One region of the Dehalobacter sp. DCA genome, then DNA from elsewhere that is predicted to be linked to it. Evidence: a T-box and tRNA genes for the amino acid it is inferred to sense, from the RefSeq annotation. Region 1 holds a T-box; the other holds one or more tRNA genes.
The links. A T-box is a leader RNA that pairs with one kind of tRNA and senses whether it is charged. The one in region 1 lies ahead of ileS (isoleucine--tRNA ligase), so its partner is inferred to be a tRNA-Ile.

Region 1 (8,126 bases):
AAGAGTTGATACCGCTCATCGTTCCCGGAGCCGGCGGTGAATACCAGATCATTATTTACGGAATCATCCTGGTTGCACTCATGATTTACCGTCCGCAGGGGTTAAGCAGTATCGGGGAATTCTTTCAAAGTTCAAAAAAGAGTCTGGTTCAAGATGGAAATGAAGTCAATTAACCTATATACAGAACGATGATTCAAATATCAAATAAGAATTATAGATTGAGTATCAATGCTATAGAAGGAGGGAAAAGGCCATGCTTCTGGAGTTACACAGAATTACAAAACATTTTGACGGCATTATGGCTGTCAAACATGTGTGCTTTGGGGTTGAAGAAGCAAAAATTACAGCGCTTATAGGGCCTAACGGGGCAGGAAAGACGACGATTTTTAACTTGATTACCGGAACGTATCAACCGGATGAAGGTGAAGTGTTATTGGAAGGAAAAACGATCACCGGAATGAAGCCGTATAAGGTAGCTCAGGCTGGAGTAACCAGAACTTTTCAGAATCTGCAGCTTTTCGGCAGCATGACCGTGCTGGAAAATGTTATGACTGGTGCTTACCTGCAGGGGAAAAAGGGCTTTGTCAAGTCATTTCTTTCTTCCCCTGAACGGTCTACGGAAGAAAAGAAAATCAGGGCTGAATCCCTGAAACTGCTTGAAGAGGTTGGTTTAGCGGAGTCAGCTGGTTTGCCGGCAGCAGTTTTGCCGTTCGGACAGCAAAGACTGTTGGAAATTGCCAGAGCCCTTGCTTCTCAGCCCAAACTGATCATGCTTGATGAACCGGCTGCAGGATTAAATGCTGCTGAATCTGAAATCCTGACAGAATATTTGAAAAAACTTCGCAGTCAGGGTATGACCATGATAATGATTGAACATGATATGGAAACGGTCATGGAAGCTGCTGATAGGATTGTTGTCCTAAATTTCGGGGAGGTGATCACCCAGGGAACTCCGGCAGAAATTCAGGCTCACCCGGAAGTGATCAAAGCCTATCTCGGAGAGGATGAGCAAATTGCTTAGTGTAAATGGTCTCAATGTTTATCATGGCTATGTGCATGCGCTCAAAAATGTATCCCTGAATGTCAGGCGGGGAGAATTGCTGGCGATTCTCGGAGCCAATGGTGCAGGCAAAAGTACCCTGCTAGGGACTCTCGCGGGGTTATACAAGCCTGCTGCAGGAGAAATCATTTTTCAGAACAAAAAGATAGCCGGCCAGTTACCGGAAAAAGTCGTCAGAGCCGGTATCGCTCTTATACCGGAGAAAAGAGAGATATTCAGCGGGCTAAGCGTGATGGATAACCTGATGATGGGGGCTTTTCACCGTTATCGTCAGGACAAGGCGGATATCCCAAACGATGTGGAGGAAGTCTTGAAATTATTCCCTCTGCTGCAGGGAAGAGAAAAGGATTTGGCCGGTTCTTTAAGCGGCGGTCTACAGCAGATGCTGGCAATAGGCAGGGCCCTTATGGCCAGGCCCTCACTGCTGCTGCTCGACGAACCTTCCATCGGGCTGGCCCCGCTTGTCGTACGCGAGATCATGGCGATCCTGGTCGGGATGAAAGAGTCCGGTGTCACAGTCGTACTGGTCGAACAAAATACAAAAGCCGCCTTGAAAGTGGCGGACAGTGTAATTGTCATGGAGCGGGGTAGGATTGTTCACTACGGAAACTCCAAAGAAGCAATCTCGGATGCTCTGCTTCAGGAGGCTTATTTGGGCCGGACCCGGATGTGAGTATATTGCGGCTTTACCCAGCGTATGTATCGTATCAAAACCTTAAGAGTTTTAAGAGTCTATCATAGTATATTTTCTACCATAATGATTTCAATGGAATAGATAAACCAGTGAAATATGGATGATCTACAACATCTTCATCCATACCTGCTGCAGCTAAGACGTAGGAACCATCCCTCAGTACAAAACATTCGAGGGTTTTCTCAGCCGGATCGACCAGCCAGTAATGTGGGATTTTGGTCTTTTGGTAAATCTGCAGCTTCTGCAGACGATCTTTGCGCCTGCTGGATGGGGAAATGATTTCAACCACGATTGTTGGCTGGCCATTGATACGGGCTTCTTTGATGATCTGTCTTTGCTGCCCGGAAACGTAAAAAATGTCGGGCTGGACCACGTTGATATCTAATAATGTTACATCAAGAGGTGCCACAAATACTTCGCCTTCGGGATCATTTCCCCGAAAATAATCTTCAAGAATCCATGTTAACCGAAGCAAAACACGTTGATGGCTGACATTTGGAGCAGGCTCTTTCACCATAATGCCATCGAGAATCTCGATGCGGTAACCGGGTTCATCCGGTATTTTCAGATAGTCTTCGTAAGTCAGCTTCCTGGAAGATTCTGCAGTGTATTTGTTTGATCTTTCCTGCACGGAAGAGGCGGTATTTGTGAGTGCGTTAAGAACATCTGCCAGTATATAGCGGTACTGCTTGCCGCTCAACTCGATAAACGGTATTTTTTTCTCACGTGTATATTTCCAAATAGTCTCGGTTGAAAGATCGAGTGCTTCAGCCAGCGCCTGGGCAGTCATAAGCTCCTTATCCATCGACATATCATGATCACCTCAATCAAATTATACAAATTAAGACAACCAAAAACAACCAAAAACAACTAAAAATAATAAAAAATAACATACATTTAGAAAATAATAGTAAAAAAGCAAATAGTATCTTGTCGTCATCCTCAGCAAAATTCAAAAAAAATGCTGGTAACAGTCTGAAAAACTATTACCAGCATCATATCGGTTCAGGGTTGCGTATTTTTGGGGTTTAGCCCAACATTATACGATTGAGCCAAAGCATTTAGATCCGTTCGACCCTGACGCCGGTATCGTGGTCATTCAGGTTCACCTTAGTCAGGTCTGCGGTACTCGGTGTTTTTTCGATGCTTTCAGCGAGCGTTTCTATTTTGATGTATTCCTGATAGCTTTGAATCGCACTCGTGACTTGGTCATCCCCATCGAAATAGATCCGGATGCGGTCCATCATTTCAAAATCATTGCTCTTGCGCATCTGCTGGACTTTGGAAACGAGCTCTCTGGCCAGACCTTCATCGATAAGCTCTCTGGTCAGCGTGGTATCAAGAATAACGAACAGGTTGTTTTCCATTGTGACCGTGAACCCTTCTTTGGCGGAAATCGACACGATGACATAGTCCTTGACGATATCTAGCTGTTCTCCATCCACATCCACTGAGAACGATTCTCCAGCCTCCAGGGCAGCCGCAGCCGTTGAAGCCTCCAGGCTTTCCAGTGCTTTGCCAAGGAGTTTGATTTTCGAGCCGAAGACGGGTCCGGCAGTTTTGAAGTTAGGCTTCAGAATGAAATTCATGAAATCGCTTAAGTTATTCGCAAAAATAACTTCCTTTACATTGAGCTCTTCCTGAATCAGTGGAATTAAATCGGCGATCAGGACTTCATATTTCCCGTCAACTAGGATTTGCTGGATCGGCTGACGGACTTTGATCCTGACCTGTTCCCGGGCAGATCTGCCGAGGGTGACTAAATTCCTGACCAAATCCATTCTGTTTTCGACGTTCTCATCGATCATAGTCGAGACATATTCCGGATAATCTGCCAGGTGGACCGAAGTCTCACCGGTCAGGTTACGGTAGATTTCTTCCGCCAGATAAGGTGCGAACGGTGCTGAGATTTTGGCAATGCCGACCAGGATTTCATACGTGGTGTTATAGACGGCCTTCTTGTCGTCCGACAGGCCGGGATCCCAGAATCTGCGGCGGGAGCGCCGGATATACCAGTTGGAGAGGTCCTCGCTGACAAATTCCTGTATTTTTCGGACCGCTTTAGTCAGATCATAGACAGCGAGATTGGTTTCAACGTCATCGAGCAGGGCGTGATATTTGGAGAGGACCCACCTGTCGAGCTCCGGCCGCTTTTTGTATTCGATAAAGAAATCTCTCGGGTCGACCTCATCGGTATTCGCATAGAGCGCAAAAAAGGTATAGACGTTGCGGAGTGTCCCGAAGAACTTGCTCTGGACTTCCTTAAGGCCTTCGATGTCAAAGCGTTTAGGTGTCCAGGCCGGAGACACATAAAGCAAATACCATCTGAGCGTGTCGGCGCCGTACTGGTCAAACAGTTCAAACGGGTCTACCGTGTTGCCTTTGGATTTGGACATTTTCTGTCCCTGCTTATCTAAAACCAAATCATTGACCAGGACCCGCTTATACGGGGAACGGCCCATCACAAAGGTCGAGATCGCGAGCAGGGAGTAGAACCAGCCGCGGGTCTGATCGATCCCTTCACAGATAAAATCAGCCGGGAACAGTTCATGGAAGTTCTCTTTGTTTTCAAACGGATAATGATGCTGAGCATAAGGCATCGCGCCGCTGTCAAACCAGCAGTCGATCACTTCACTGACCCGGGCCATCGGTTTGCCGCACTTCTCACAGCGGATATGAACATCATCGACGTAAGGTCGGTGCAGTTCAATGGTTTCATCAATCTTTTCGATTGCTTTTTCCACAAGTTCTTTGCGGGAGCCGACTGAAGCGGTATGGCCGCATCCGCAACGCCAGATATTTAAAGGAGTCCCCCAGTAGCGGTTACGGGACAATGCCCAGTCATTAACATTTTCAAGCCAGTTGCCAAAACGTTTTTCACCGACAAAGTCGGGATACCATTCGACTGTTTTGTTATTTGCGACAAGCTGATCTTTTAGTTTGGTCATCGCAATGTACCAGCTTGGTTTGGCGTAGTACAGCAGAGGGGTCTGACAGCGCCAGCAGTGCGGGTAATTATGCTCCATTTTTTCCTTTTTAAACAGTTTGCCCTCGGCATGCAGCCACTTGATGATATCCAGGTCGGCATCCATCACAAAGCTATCCTTCCAAGGCGTTGCGATAAATTTGCCCGATTCGTCCACCGGTTGAAAAACCGGCAGGTTGTAGCGCTTTCCGGTGTTATAATCGTCTTCACCAAAAGCGGGTGCGGTATGGACGATCCCGGTACCGTCCTCTGTCGTGACATAATCGGCAGTCGTCACAAAAAAAGCTTTTTTGTCGGTGGTTAAGAACGGCATCAGCTGCTCATACTCCATATATTCAAGCTCAGTGCCTTTTAATTCCTGCAGGACTTCATAATCGTCGCCGAGTACTTTCGGTGCGAGCGTCTTTGATAAATAATAAATCTCATCATTGCTGCGGACTTTGACGTAGGTCTCAGCCGGGCTGACTGTGAGTGCCGCATTGGAGGGCAGGGTCCATGGTGTGGTCGTCCAGGCCAGGAAATACTCGTCAACTCCTTTGCGCTTAAATTTGGCGATGACGGTATTTGTTTTGATTTCTTTATAGCCCAGCGCGACTTCATGGGAAGCAAGTCCGGTTCCGCATCTGGAACAGTACGGAAGAATCTTGTGACCTTCGTACATGTAGCCTTCTTTGAAGAATTTGTCCAGAATCCACCAGACGCTTTCAATATAATTGTTATCCAGGGTAATATAAGGATGATCCAGATCAATCGAATAACCCATCCGGATCGTCATCTCGCGCCACTGTTTTTCATACGTAAACACAGAGTCGCGGCATTTTTCATTGAACTGGGCGATCCCATACGCTTCTATACCTTGTTTGTCGGAAAGATTCAGCTGTTTTTCAACTTCGATTTCCACCGGCAGTCCGTGCGTATCCCATCCGGCCTTCCGTTTGACCTGAAAACCTTTCATGTTCTGATACCGGCAGACGGAATCCTTCAGGGTTCTCGCCATGACATGGTGAATACCCGGCTTGCCGTTGGCTGTAGGCGGACCCTCATAAAACACGAACGGTTCCGCGCCTTCGCGGTTTTCGATTGTCTTCTGCAGAATATCAATCGAATCCCAGTAATCTGATATTTGTTTTTCCCGTCCAGCAACGGGGTTTTCAGCTAAAGATTTAAATTTTTTCATAGAGATTCTCCTTTATCAATTCATTAATGACTGTTAGTTCCTCGTCAACTAATTCCTCGTCAACCCTCAAGTTATCATATGAAAAAAGTAAAAATCCCTAAGTATAAATAACTTAGGGACGACTAAACCGCGGTACCACCCTGATTATATGTCTGAGGTACATGAAATTACGTCAAACACATCACTCTTACCCGTTAACGCAGGGCAGGCGAAACTTCTTACTGGAACCCTGTTAATTGATCACTTGACAGTGACAAGGTACATATTTCTGAAGTTCAGCTCCCGGGTGATTTTCACTTGAAAGTCGGACGCAATCTCTCAGCATTCGATTGCTTTCTGTGGACTTCCTTTTAAGCTACTGTCCCATTCCTTGCTGTTTGATACTTAAATTGTCTTCAAATTATATCTATTATATGACATCTCATGCAAAAATGCCAAGTACATCTTAAAAATTCTGTTGTTGATCTGCGATAATGTCATAGTATAATTCTTCAAGGAAAATGTCATCCCCTCACAAAACAGATATAATGGGAGAATGAAATTAGAAATGAGCAAGCAAGAAGCAAGAAAAGTAACCATTATCGAAGAATTATTGGCAGGCCATTTATTAAACAAACAAGCAGCAGGGCTTCTAAATCTCAGCGTCAGACAAGTACAGCGGTTGAAAGTGGAGGCCACCGCCAATGGGGTCATGAGCATTCTGCATAAAAACAGAGGACGTAAGCCTGCTAATGCCTTAGATCCAAAGTTAGCCTTGAACATCATTGAGATTTACGAAAAGGAATTGATCAACTATAACTTTTGCCATGCTACCGATGTTCTCGCTGAAGACAAGGGGATATTTGTCTCTGTCAGCACTGTTTCAAGACATCTAAAAGCCAGTGGTATTCGATCCCCAAAGGCCAAACGAAGACCGAAGAAACATCGGTCAAGAAATGCCCGTAAACGTGAAGGAGAACTCGTTCAGATGGATGCTTCCAGTTATGATTGGCTGGGCAATGACTCCTACCTGCACCTTCATGGTGCTGTAGATGATGCCACAGGTCGTATTCTAGCTCTTCATTTCGAAAAGGAAGAAACCTTTGAAGGGTATTGTGAGTTGATGTTTCAGATGAATCAAGACGGCCATTTGCCAAGGGAAATTTACACCGATGGTAGAACAGTCTTTGCTTATGACAGTAAAACAAAAAAGAAACTGACACTAGATGAAGAACTAACTGGTAAAGTCGAGCGTCAACCCCACTTCGCAAGAGCTCTCAGAGAAACCAAAATTCTACTTATCATTGCCAAGTCTGCACAAGCTAAAGGGGGGATTGAAAGGCTCTGGGAAACTTTGCAGGATCGTTTGCCTAAAGATATGAAGCGTAAAGGCATTAATTCAATTGAACAGGCTAATGAATTCCTGAGGCAATATATTCCCTATTACAACCGCAAATTCTCCGTCCAGGCTGCCAGCATGGAAAAGGCCTATTTGCCCAAACAGGATTTGGCTGCATTTCAGTTAACCTTTGCTATACATGAAACAAGAAAGCTTGATTCAGGCCTTTCCTTTTCTTATAGAGGTCAGAAATACCGGTTGCCAATTTCTAAGGATAATAAAGAAATCCCTGCATCCCCTCATGACACGATTACTGTAGCAACCAGTAAACATATCGGAATGCAGGTTCTTTTCAAGGGCCTTGTGATTAAACCAGAACCGCTTAATACTCAGCCTAAGGAAAGTATAATACATATCTCTCAGCCGGACAACTCTACTAATTGCCTACCTTCTGAGACTTTAATTAAACCTAAAAACAAAACTAATTCCCCTTGGTTTGGCTATACCGAAATTTTCTATTCCAAGAAACTTAGGGATGACATTTCTGCTGCACAGTTATCACCCTATCAGGGTGACATTATCGCAGACTATTGACAGTACATCTTAAAAATTCTGCACTGTATAAATTCAGCGTTAATGCAGGTGTAAAATATTAAGGATATTTCAATGTTCTAAGACAGGTTTGTCCTTCATATTCCTAATTATGGAAAGGAGGAGATTATCCTGTTTTTTTGGAATACCCGTCTGAAAGCTGTTGGGGTCATACTACTCTTGGCGCTGCTTGTATTTTCTGTTTACTTTTGCATTTCCAACGATAGTTTTCAGTATACCATAAAAATATTGTCTGAAAAAAGTTTTCCGTTTGAGCTTATACTTCTGGAAGGCGCCCCG
Region 2 (8,126 bases), 530 kb from region 1:
CTTGCGGATGGACTGCGAGATTGTCGCTCCTTTGCTCATATCCTCTTTGGCAGCTAACAGACCGTCACTGACTACTTTATTCCCAAGCACTTTCGCGGTGATTTCTATACAGTTCAGCAAAGGAATCCCGCTGCTTAACAGCGTGGAAAGGGTACGGGCCATCCTGGCGGACATGATCTTGATGGAAGTCGACTTTACAACAGGGATTTTCAGTTTCATTCCATCCCATTTCAGTCTTCCAGAATCGGTCTTAATGTATTGTCTTGTTGCAAAAACAACCGCTGCAATCACAATAATTAAAATGTACCAATAAGACCTCATAAAGTTACTGATTCCCATAAGGATTCTGGTTGTCAACGGCAGGGTTGTGCCGGTAGATTCAAACATGGCGGTAAACGTCGGCAGCACAAAAGTCATCAATATAATAACCACAATGATCATTACGCCGGTTAAGATGGCCGGGTATGTCATGGAAGAAATCATTTTTGTCCGAAGCTTTCGTTCCTTTTCAAAATGATCAGTCATCTTATTCAGTACGAGATCGAGCTTACCGCTAGCCTCACCGGACTCAATCATATTAATCAGGATTTCAGGAAATGCCTGCCCCTGCTTGCGCATAGCTTCGGAAAGCATGTCCCCTTTTTGTACTGCTTCATAGACTCTGAGGACTACAGCTTTAAGCTTTTTGCTTTCTGTCTGCTGGTAAATGACATCGAGGGCTTTAATGACCGTTACACCGGCTGTTAACAGCGCATGAAACTGATTGCAGAATACGACAAGATCTTTGACTTTCAACTTGATCGGCTTGTCCTTACTGATCGCCTTTTGGACATTTTGCCGTTTTTCATTGACTTCGATACAGAAAAGCTGTTGCTCTTTGAGCTGCCGGTAAAAGTTCTGAATACTGTCGGCTTCCAAAACGCCTGTCGTTCTCTGGCCGGAAAAGTCTTTGGCGACATACGAATATAAGGGCATTATTTCACTTCCTTTATGTCAATTTTACATTTTTTTTACATTTATTTTACATATTTTTTACATTCTTTCATAACTCTTATATTTCATTTTTAGAAATAATTATACAATTTTATTATACTACCAAATAGTATAAATTGTAAGTTTTTTCTTTAATTTGTCATTGACAAAATCTTGACAAGTTATACTTCTGGTAGTTCTCTTCACTCTTATCTATTACTTCATACCTCAACTCCGCAGGTGATGGGAATCGCTCCGCTTCACTAATTGGCCTCTGCCAATTCGCTCGCTATCACGCCGGGGTGGAAAAATGCTTCCATAGGTCGCATTTGACGGCCACGGATGGCCTAATGCCGTGATGCCATGGATGGCAAGGAACAGCGCTACCCGTTCGATTCCCATCGCCTCATAAATAGAAGGGGGCGTAACGAAACTTTAGGTTTCGGTTGCGCCCCCTCACTTTTTATGGTGAATTTTTTTAAAATTTAGTTTCCTATCCAGTGATCAACGCCATTTTTCTCATATTATGAGCGATGCAATGTAATCCCCACTCAATTTTAACCTTTTCTAGCCCTTTTAACAGGAATCTTCGCATACCGTGATTCCCTTTAATGTCTCCAAAGACGCTTTCAACCTCGACCGGCCTCAAGCTCCTCATGCGCAAACCTTCTTCTGAACACAAATTCCTGCGGGCCTGTTCTTTATAGGCATTCAGTTTGCGATTGACATATATTCTTCTGTTAGCGTATGGATCGGATGACTTCACGCACTGGTTCCGATGAGGACACCGGAACAATTCAGGCATTCATAGATTCGGATCAAACTCCTATAGCCATTGTCACTTTTTTGGTGCCGCTCGTATAAGAAAATGAGTGTTCTCCCATAACCGCAGATATATTCATCATTTTCATGGTCATAGGTGAAGTTCTGTGGTTTCGTTATGTCTTCTTTCCATTTCTTACTGGCTTCTTTGTGGAAGGTATTATATTTGACATAAGACACAAGCTTTTTCTCCTGCAGATAGTCGTAATTTTCTTCGCTGCCATAGCCGGCATCGGCAATAATATTCTTTGGTAATTCCCCATGCAGGAGCGTTTTTAATTCTTCCAGGTGATCCTTCATACAGCTGGTATCGCCCGGTCTCTGATGAACACTGTAACCGACCACAAACTGGTTCTCCGTCCCGATCTGGACATTGTAACCTGGCTTTAACTGACCGTTTTTCATATGGTCTTCTTTCATTCGCATAAAGGTGGCATCGTGATCTGTCTTGGAGTAACTGTTTCTTTCTTCCAGGATCAGTTCTTGCTGTTCATATTTCTGCATTCTTGGCAGATAATCTTTCGTAAGGGTGTTTCTTGTTTTCTTTAACTTTTTGGTTTCAGCATCTACTGTCTCTTCTTCCGATTTCTTAGCCAGTCTCTCGTCAATTTTCCTTACGGCTTCTTCAATAGCCTCTGAGTCAATGGGCTTGCCATTGCCTAGCTCTTCTAAATCACTGTCGCCGTATTCCGCATTTTCTTCTTCATTGATCTGATCGATTTCTTTAAATAATTCCCGGCATTTCTCCCTTAACGCTTCTTTATAGCGCTTCGTGGATTTGCCCCATACCCAACTGTATTTATTGGCATTGGCCTCAATTTTTGTCCCGTCTAAAAAATAATTTTCCAGCTTGATGTATTTTTCTTTGACTAAGAGTTCAATAACTTCAGCAAATACTTCTAGAATAACCTCTTTCATCCGTTCACTCCGGAAGCGGTTAACTGACATGAAATCCGGCTGATTGCCGCCGCACAGCCACATATACATAATATTTTCACGGGCCGCTTTTGCTATCCGGCGGCATGAAAAAACCCTGTCCGTATACGCATAAACCAATAACTTGGTCATCATGACAGGGTGAAAGCTGGAACGGCCGCCTCCAGGATATTTGGCAAACAAGGGTTCGAGATTCATGCGATCGATAGCACGATTCACAACTCGGACGACATGGTTTTGAGGAATCAGGCTGTCGATGCTTAACGGCAGTGTTTGTTGTTCCTGCACATAAGGTTTAAATACTTTCTTGGTATGTACTTTCTGCCCTTTCTTAGACATTCAAATACCTCCAAATATGGCAATATTTATATCCATAGACATTATACCACATTCACGTCAAAAATATCTCCCTATATCTGCTGATTTCTTCAAATATTGCAGACTTGCACAGATTCACAAGCGGACGTTAGTGGCAGCAGCGTTAAAAAACAGAAATCCGCAGCGTTAAAACATGCCAACGGTTAACTTGCAGTAAACAGCGGGGTTTTGGCATGTTAGCGAGGGTTTCTGTTTTTAGCTGCGAGAACGGGGGAGCGGTGGACTGTGCGAGTCTGCACTACCCCAAAAAGAAAAGACGCCATTTTTTTAAATTGACGTCTTTCGCTTGGGGCTAAGTTGTGATACAGCCCCTTATTTTCTTTGGAGCGGGTGATGGGAATCGAACCCACGTAACCAGCTTGGAAGGCTGGCACTCTACCATTGAGTTACACCCGCATGTTTGGTAGCAGGGGGGGGATTTGAACCCTCGGATGAGCGGGTATGAACCGCTTGCCTTAGACCACTTGGCTACCCTGCCATGGCTCCCCGAGCTGGATTCGAACCAGCAACCTATCGGTTAACAGCCGATTGCTCTACCGTTGAGCTATCGAGGAATATGCTGGCGGAGAAGGAGGGATTTGAACCCTCGCAGCAGTTACCCACTCTAACGGTTTAGCAAACCGTCCTCTTCAGCCACTTGAGTACTTCTCCGTAAACTACTGATTGGTGCGGAAGGCGGGACTTGCGCCGCGTGCTTTCAGCACGCTATCACGCCGGGCCTAAAAATGCTTCCATAGGTCGCATTTTCTTTACGGCCGTTCAAGGCCCTTCTTCCGATGAAAGCTTCATAATTGGTGCGGAAGGCGGGACTTGAACCCGCACGGTGTTAACCACACGCCCCTCAAACGTGCGCGTCTGCCAATTCCGCCACTCCCGCATAAAACTGGAGCCGTTAACCGGGATTGAACCGGTGACCTTATCCTTACCAAGGATACGCTCTACCTACTGAGCTATAACGGCGAATGCCTTTGAAAGATGGTGCGCTCGGAGGGATTCGAACCCCCGGCCTTCTGATTCGTAGTCAGACGCTCTATCCAGCTGAGCTACGAGCGCATATTTTTTTGGAGCGGGTGACGAGATTCGAACTCGCGACTTTCACCTTGGCAAGGTGACACTCTACCACTGAGTTACACCCGCATGATAGATGGTGAGCCATCCGCGACTCGAACGCGGGACACCCTGATTAAAAGTCAGATGCTCTACCGACTGAGCTAATGGCTCGGAAATAATATTGATTTGATGGTGGGCCATCAGGGGCTCGAACCCTGGACACCCTGATTAAGAGTCAGGTGCTCTACCAGCTGAGCTAATGACCCGTCTGGCTGGGGTGGCTGGATTTGAACCAACGAATGCCAGAGTCAAAGTCTGGTGCCTTACCGCTTGGCGACACCCCATCGGTTTCAGGATGAATTCAGAACCTGATGAATAATGGCGACCCCGATCGGATTTGAACCGACGATCTCCTGCGTGACAGGCAGGCGCTTTAAACCACTAAGCTACGGGGCCAATTCGATATTCGAGGCACGACGTTCGATATTCGATATTCGATATTCGAACCTTCGTATTCCTCTGCAGTAAGTTTCCCGATGTTCAGTTCGTACCTTCCGCTCTTCAAGCAATATCTTAATATGCTTTTTCGAACTTCGCGCCTCGAACTTCGAACTTCGAGTTTGGTGGGCGATGACAGGATCGAACTGCCGACATCCTGCTTGTAAGGCAGGCGCTCTCCCAGCTGAGCTAATCGCCCTTATCTGATGTTCGGGGAAAAACCACGAACGTCGGATTTTAAATGGTGACCCGTACGGGATTCGAACCCGTGTTACCGCCGTGAAAGGGCGGTGTCTTAGGCCGCTTGACCAACGGGCCAAAATTGCGAGAACATTTGATAGTATAGCTAAATGCGAAAACATTGTCAACCCGTTTAGGAAAAAAATGTTCGAACTTGTTGAACTTATTTCACTTCCTGAATAATTGGCAGGATGACCGGTTTTCTTTTCGTTTTTTCGTACAGATGCTTGCCTAGAACGTCTTTAATCTGATTTTTGAGTGTGACCCATTCAATAATACCGTTCTCGAGGCAGCGTTCGGTGGTCTGTCTGATTTTCTCTTTGGCCTCATCCAGCATCGTCTCGGATTCTCTGACATAGACGAATCCCCTGGTCACAATATCAGGCCCGGCAACAATTTCATTGGTGGAACGGCTCAGCGCAATGACTACGATTAGAATACCGTCCTGAGACAGCTGTTTGCGGTCGCGCAGCACAATATTGCCGACGTCCCCTACGCCAAGTCCGTCCACTAAAATTCTGCCGGATGGCACTTTTCCAGCGATACCTGCTCCATTTCTGGTGAACTCAATGACACTTCCATTTTCGGCAATAAAAATATTTTTGTGCGGAATGCCAAGCTGTTCGGCAATCTGACCATGCTTGATCAGCATGCGGTACTCACCGTGCACAGGCACAAAATACTGCGGTCTTACCATATTCAGCATCATCTTTAATTCTTCCTGACTGCCATGACCGGAAACATGGACGCCTGATGCTTGTTCGTGGATCACATTGGCGCCGAGTTTAAACAACTGATCGATGGTCCGGGCCACCGATTTTTCATTTCCCGGAATCGGACTCGCCGAAATAATCACCGTATCACCGGGCAGGATTTCGACCTGTTTATGATCGCTAGAGGCCATACGAGAAAGTGCCGACATCGGTTCTCCCTGGCTCCCTGTTGTAATAATGCAGACCTGATTCGGCGGCAGCTGGAGAACCTCTTCTACATCGACCAGCGTTCCTTCTGGAATGATCAGATATCCGTATTCAGCAGCGATTGAGGCGTAATTCTGCATGCTCCTGCCGACAATGGCAACCTTCCTGTTCGTTTTGAAAGCAGCGGTGATGACCTGCTGCACGCGATGGATATTCGAAGCAAAGCTGGCTAAAATGATCCTTTCCTTGGCGGTGCGGAATACATCGTCAAACATCTGTCCGACCACTCTCTCCGACATCGTAAAGCCAGGTCTTTCTACATTCGTGCTGTCAGACATTAAGCAGAGTACACCTTTTTCACCCAATTCGGAGAATTTATAAATATCTAGGATCTCCGAGGTAACGGGGGTATGATCCAGTTTAAAATCTCCGGTATGGACGATCACACCGAGGGGTGTATGGATAGCCAGACTCACAGAATCAGGTATGCTGTGGTTGACCCGGATAAAATCAATTTTAAAAACGCCAAGCTTGATACTCTCTCCAGGATTGACGACAGTCGATTTAAACCGGTTGACATTGCACTCCTTTAATTTGGCCTGGATCAGTCCCAAGGTAAGTTTCGGCGCAAATACAGGCGCGTCTATGTCCTTCAGAAGATATGGGAATGTGCCGATATGATCTTCATGACCATGGGTCACCATAATCCCGAGCAGCATGTCCTTGTTTTCGATGACATAGGAATAGTCAGGGATGACCAGATCAATTCCGGGCATGTCATCTTCAGGAAAAGCCATACCGGCATCAATCATGATCATCTGGTTGTCATACTTTACCAGCGTCATGTTTTTTCCGATCTCACCCAACCCGCCTAAAGGGATAATTTGCAGTTTGTGTTCTTTTGGCAAAGGCAATACCTCCATTGATTTATATATTTAACTTTATTAATTTCAATTGTAATCCTATTAATTTGTAAACCTAGAGAATACAATAAGATACCCCGAAGTACCTGAGCAGGATAAAAAAGACTAAAACAAAAAAACACAAACAAAAATAGAAACAGGTAAAAATACCTCTTGGTTTCTTTGATTCCGTTATTCGGTTAGCCGTACAACACATTAGATTTATTATAGTACTTGAATATCAGATATGCAAGCTGGGTGAACCGCTTCCAACATTATTGTTCCCCATTCGCGAATAAAACTAAAACTTCGGCATTGCCAAAGTTTTAAATCATTTATTAATTTTTTGATTTTATCCGAAAGCAAATTCTGAGATTAGACCTCTTCAGGCAGATTCCGAATATTCGTGAGCAATTCTTTTAAGAAAGCTTGTTCCGTCTGGGTCGGGCCAACAATGGGCAACCGGTAGCCTCCGGCTTTGATGCCGACTTCATTCAGTAGATACTTCACCGGCACTGGATTTGTTGCCACGAACATCCCTTTAAAGATCGGGAACAACAGCAGATGCCATTTTAAAGCTTTCTCCATATCGCCGGCCTTAAACGCAGCAACCATTTTTTGCATCTGGGTACCGATCAGATGAGAAGCGACACTTACGATCCCTGCCCCGCCTAAAGACAGCATCGGCACGGTCAATGAATCATCGCCCGAATAAATCTCAAAGGTCGAAGGTAGTTCCTTTTTCAGTTCACTGACCTGGTCCATTGATCCTGCTGCTTCTTTAATGCAGACAATATTTGAGATTTCAGCTAGTTTGGCGACTGTAGAAGGAAGAAGATTGATGACTGTCCTTCCTGGTATGTTATAAAGCATCACAGGCCGGTCTGTGGCCGCTGCGATGGCTTTAAAATGCTCATAAAGACCTTCCTGGGAAGGTTTGCTGTAATACGGAACCACTGCCATAATGCCATCGAGCTGGTTTGAGACTTTTTCGGCAAGTTCAATGCTTTCACGGGTCGAATAGGTACCCACGCCCGCAATGACTTTGCACGTATCCCCAACCGCTTCTTTCACTGTTGTAAAAAGCTTAAGCTTTTCTTCACCGGTCAGATTAGGGCTCTCACCGGTTGTTCCGGCTACGACGATCCCTTCTGTGCCGTTTTCAGCCAAATATCTGGCCAGCACTGCGGCTGCAGGATAATCGATCTCCAGCTTATCGTTAAATGGTGTCACCATAGCTGTTAAAACGCTGCCAAACATTTCTCTTTCCTCCATAAACTATTTTATGCACTGCCTGGCTGTCAAATACCAAGCTCAAACTTTTTGTGCAAAGACTGAACAGCCGGAACCATATGTTCCTTTCTGACAAGCACCCAGATCGTGGTATGGGAGTCAGCGGACTGAAGAA

Region 2: it has a tRNA-Ile gene. The T-box ahead of ileS (isoleucine--tRNA ligase) is inferred to sense a tRNA for this amino acid. The anticodon was not compared.

Annotation. Positions count from the first base shown of each region.
Region 1 covers NC_018866.1:2,606,811-2,614,936, reverse strand. Annotated here, with positions in the region: gene DHBDCA_RS12615 (branched-chain amino acid ABC transporter permease) at 1-173, shown strand, start outside; gene DHBDCA_RS12610 (ABC transporter ATP-binding protein) at 254-1,021, shown strand; gene DHBDCA_RS12605 (ABC transporter ATP-binding protein) at 1,014-1,733, shown strand; gene DHBDCA_RS12600 (Uma2 family endonuclease) at 1,810-2,565, opposite strand; gene ileS (isoleucine--tRNA ligase) at 2,816-5,917, opposite strand; T-box leader at 6,029-6,297, opposite strand; gene DHBDCA_RS12590 (ISNCY family transposase) at 6,453-7,829, shown strand.
Region 2 covers NC_018866.1:2,080,894-2,089,019, forward strand. Annotated here, with positions in the region: gene DHBDCA_RS10050 (type II secretion system F family protein) at 1-975, opposite strand, end outside; gene DHBDCA_RS15815 (transposase) at 1,466-1,777, opposite strand; gene DHBDCA_RS10055 (IS1182 family transposase) at 1,735-3,069, opposite strand; tRNA gene DHBDCA_RS10060 (tRNA-Gly) at 3,431-3,504, opposite strand; tRNA gene DHBDCA_RS10065 (tRNA-Ile) at 3,510-3,586, opposite strand; tRNA gene DHBDCA_RS10070 (tRNA-Asn) at 3,588-3,662, opposite strand; tRNA gene DHBDCA_RS10075 (tRNA-Ser) at 3,669-3,759, opposite strand; tRNA gene DHBDCA_RS10080 (tRNA-Leu) at 3,901-3,985, opposite strand; tRNA gene DHBDCA_RS10085 (tRNA-Thr) at 3,993-4,068, opposite strand; tRNA gene DHBDCA_RS10090 (tRNA-Arg) at 4,085-4,161, opposite strand; tRNA gene DHBDCA_RS10095 (tRNA-Gly) at 4,171-4,245, opposite strand; tRNA gene DHBDCA_RS10100 (tRNA-Lys) at 4,254-4,329, opposite strand; tRNA gene DHBDCA_RS10105 (tRNA-Lys) at 4,349-4,424, opposite strand; tRNA gene DHBDCA_RS10110 (tRNA-Gln) at 4,428-4,502, opposite strand; tRNA gene DHBDCA_RS10115 (tRNA-Asp) at 4,538-4,614, opposite strand; tRNA gene DHBDCA_RS10120 (tRNA-Val) at 4,780-4,855, opposite strand; tRNA gene DHBDCA_RS10125 (tRNA-Glu) at 4,899-4,974, opposite strand; gene DHBDCA_RS10130 (ribonuclease J) at 5,060-6,724, opposite strand; gene dapA (4-hydroxy-tetrahydrodipicolinate synthase) at 7,094-7,978, opposite strand; gene dapG (aspartate kinase) at 8,020-8,126, opposite strand, start outside.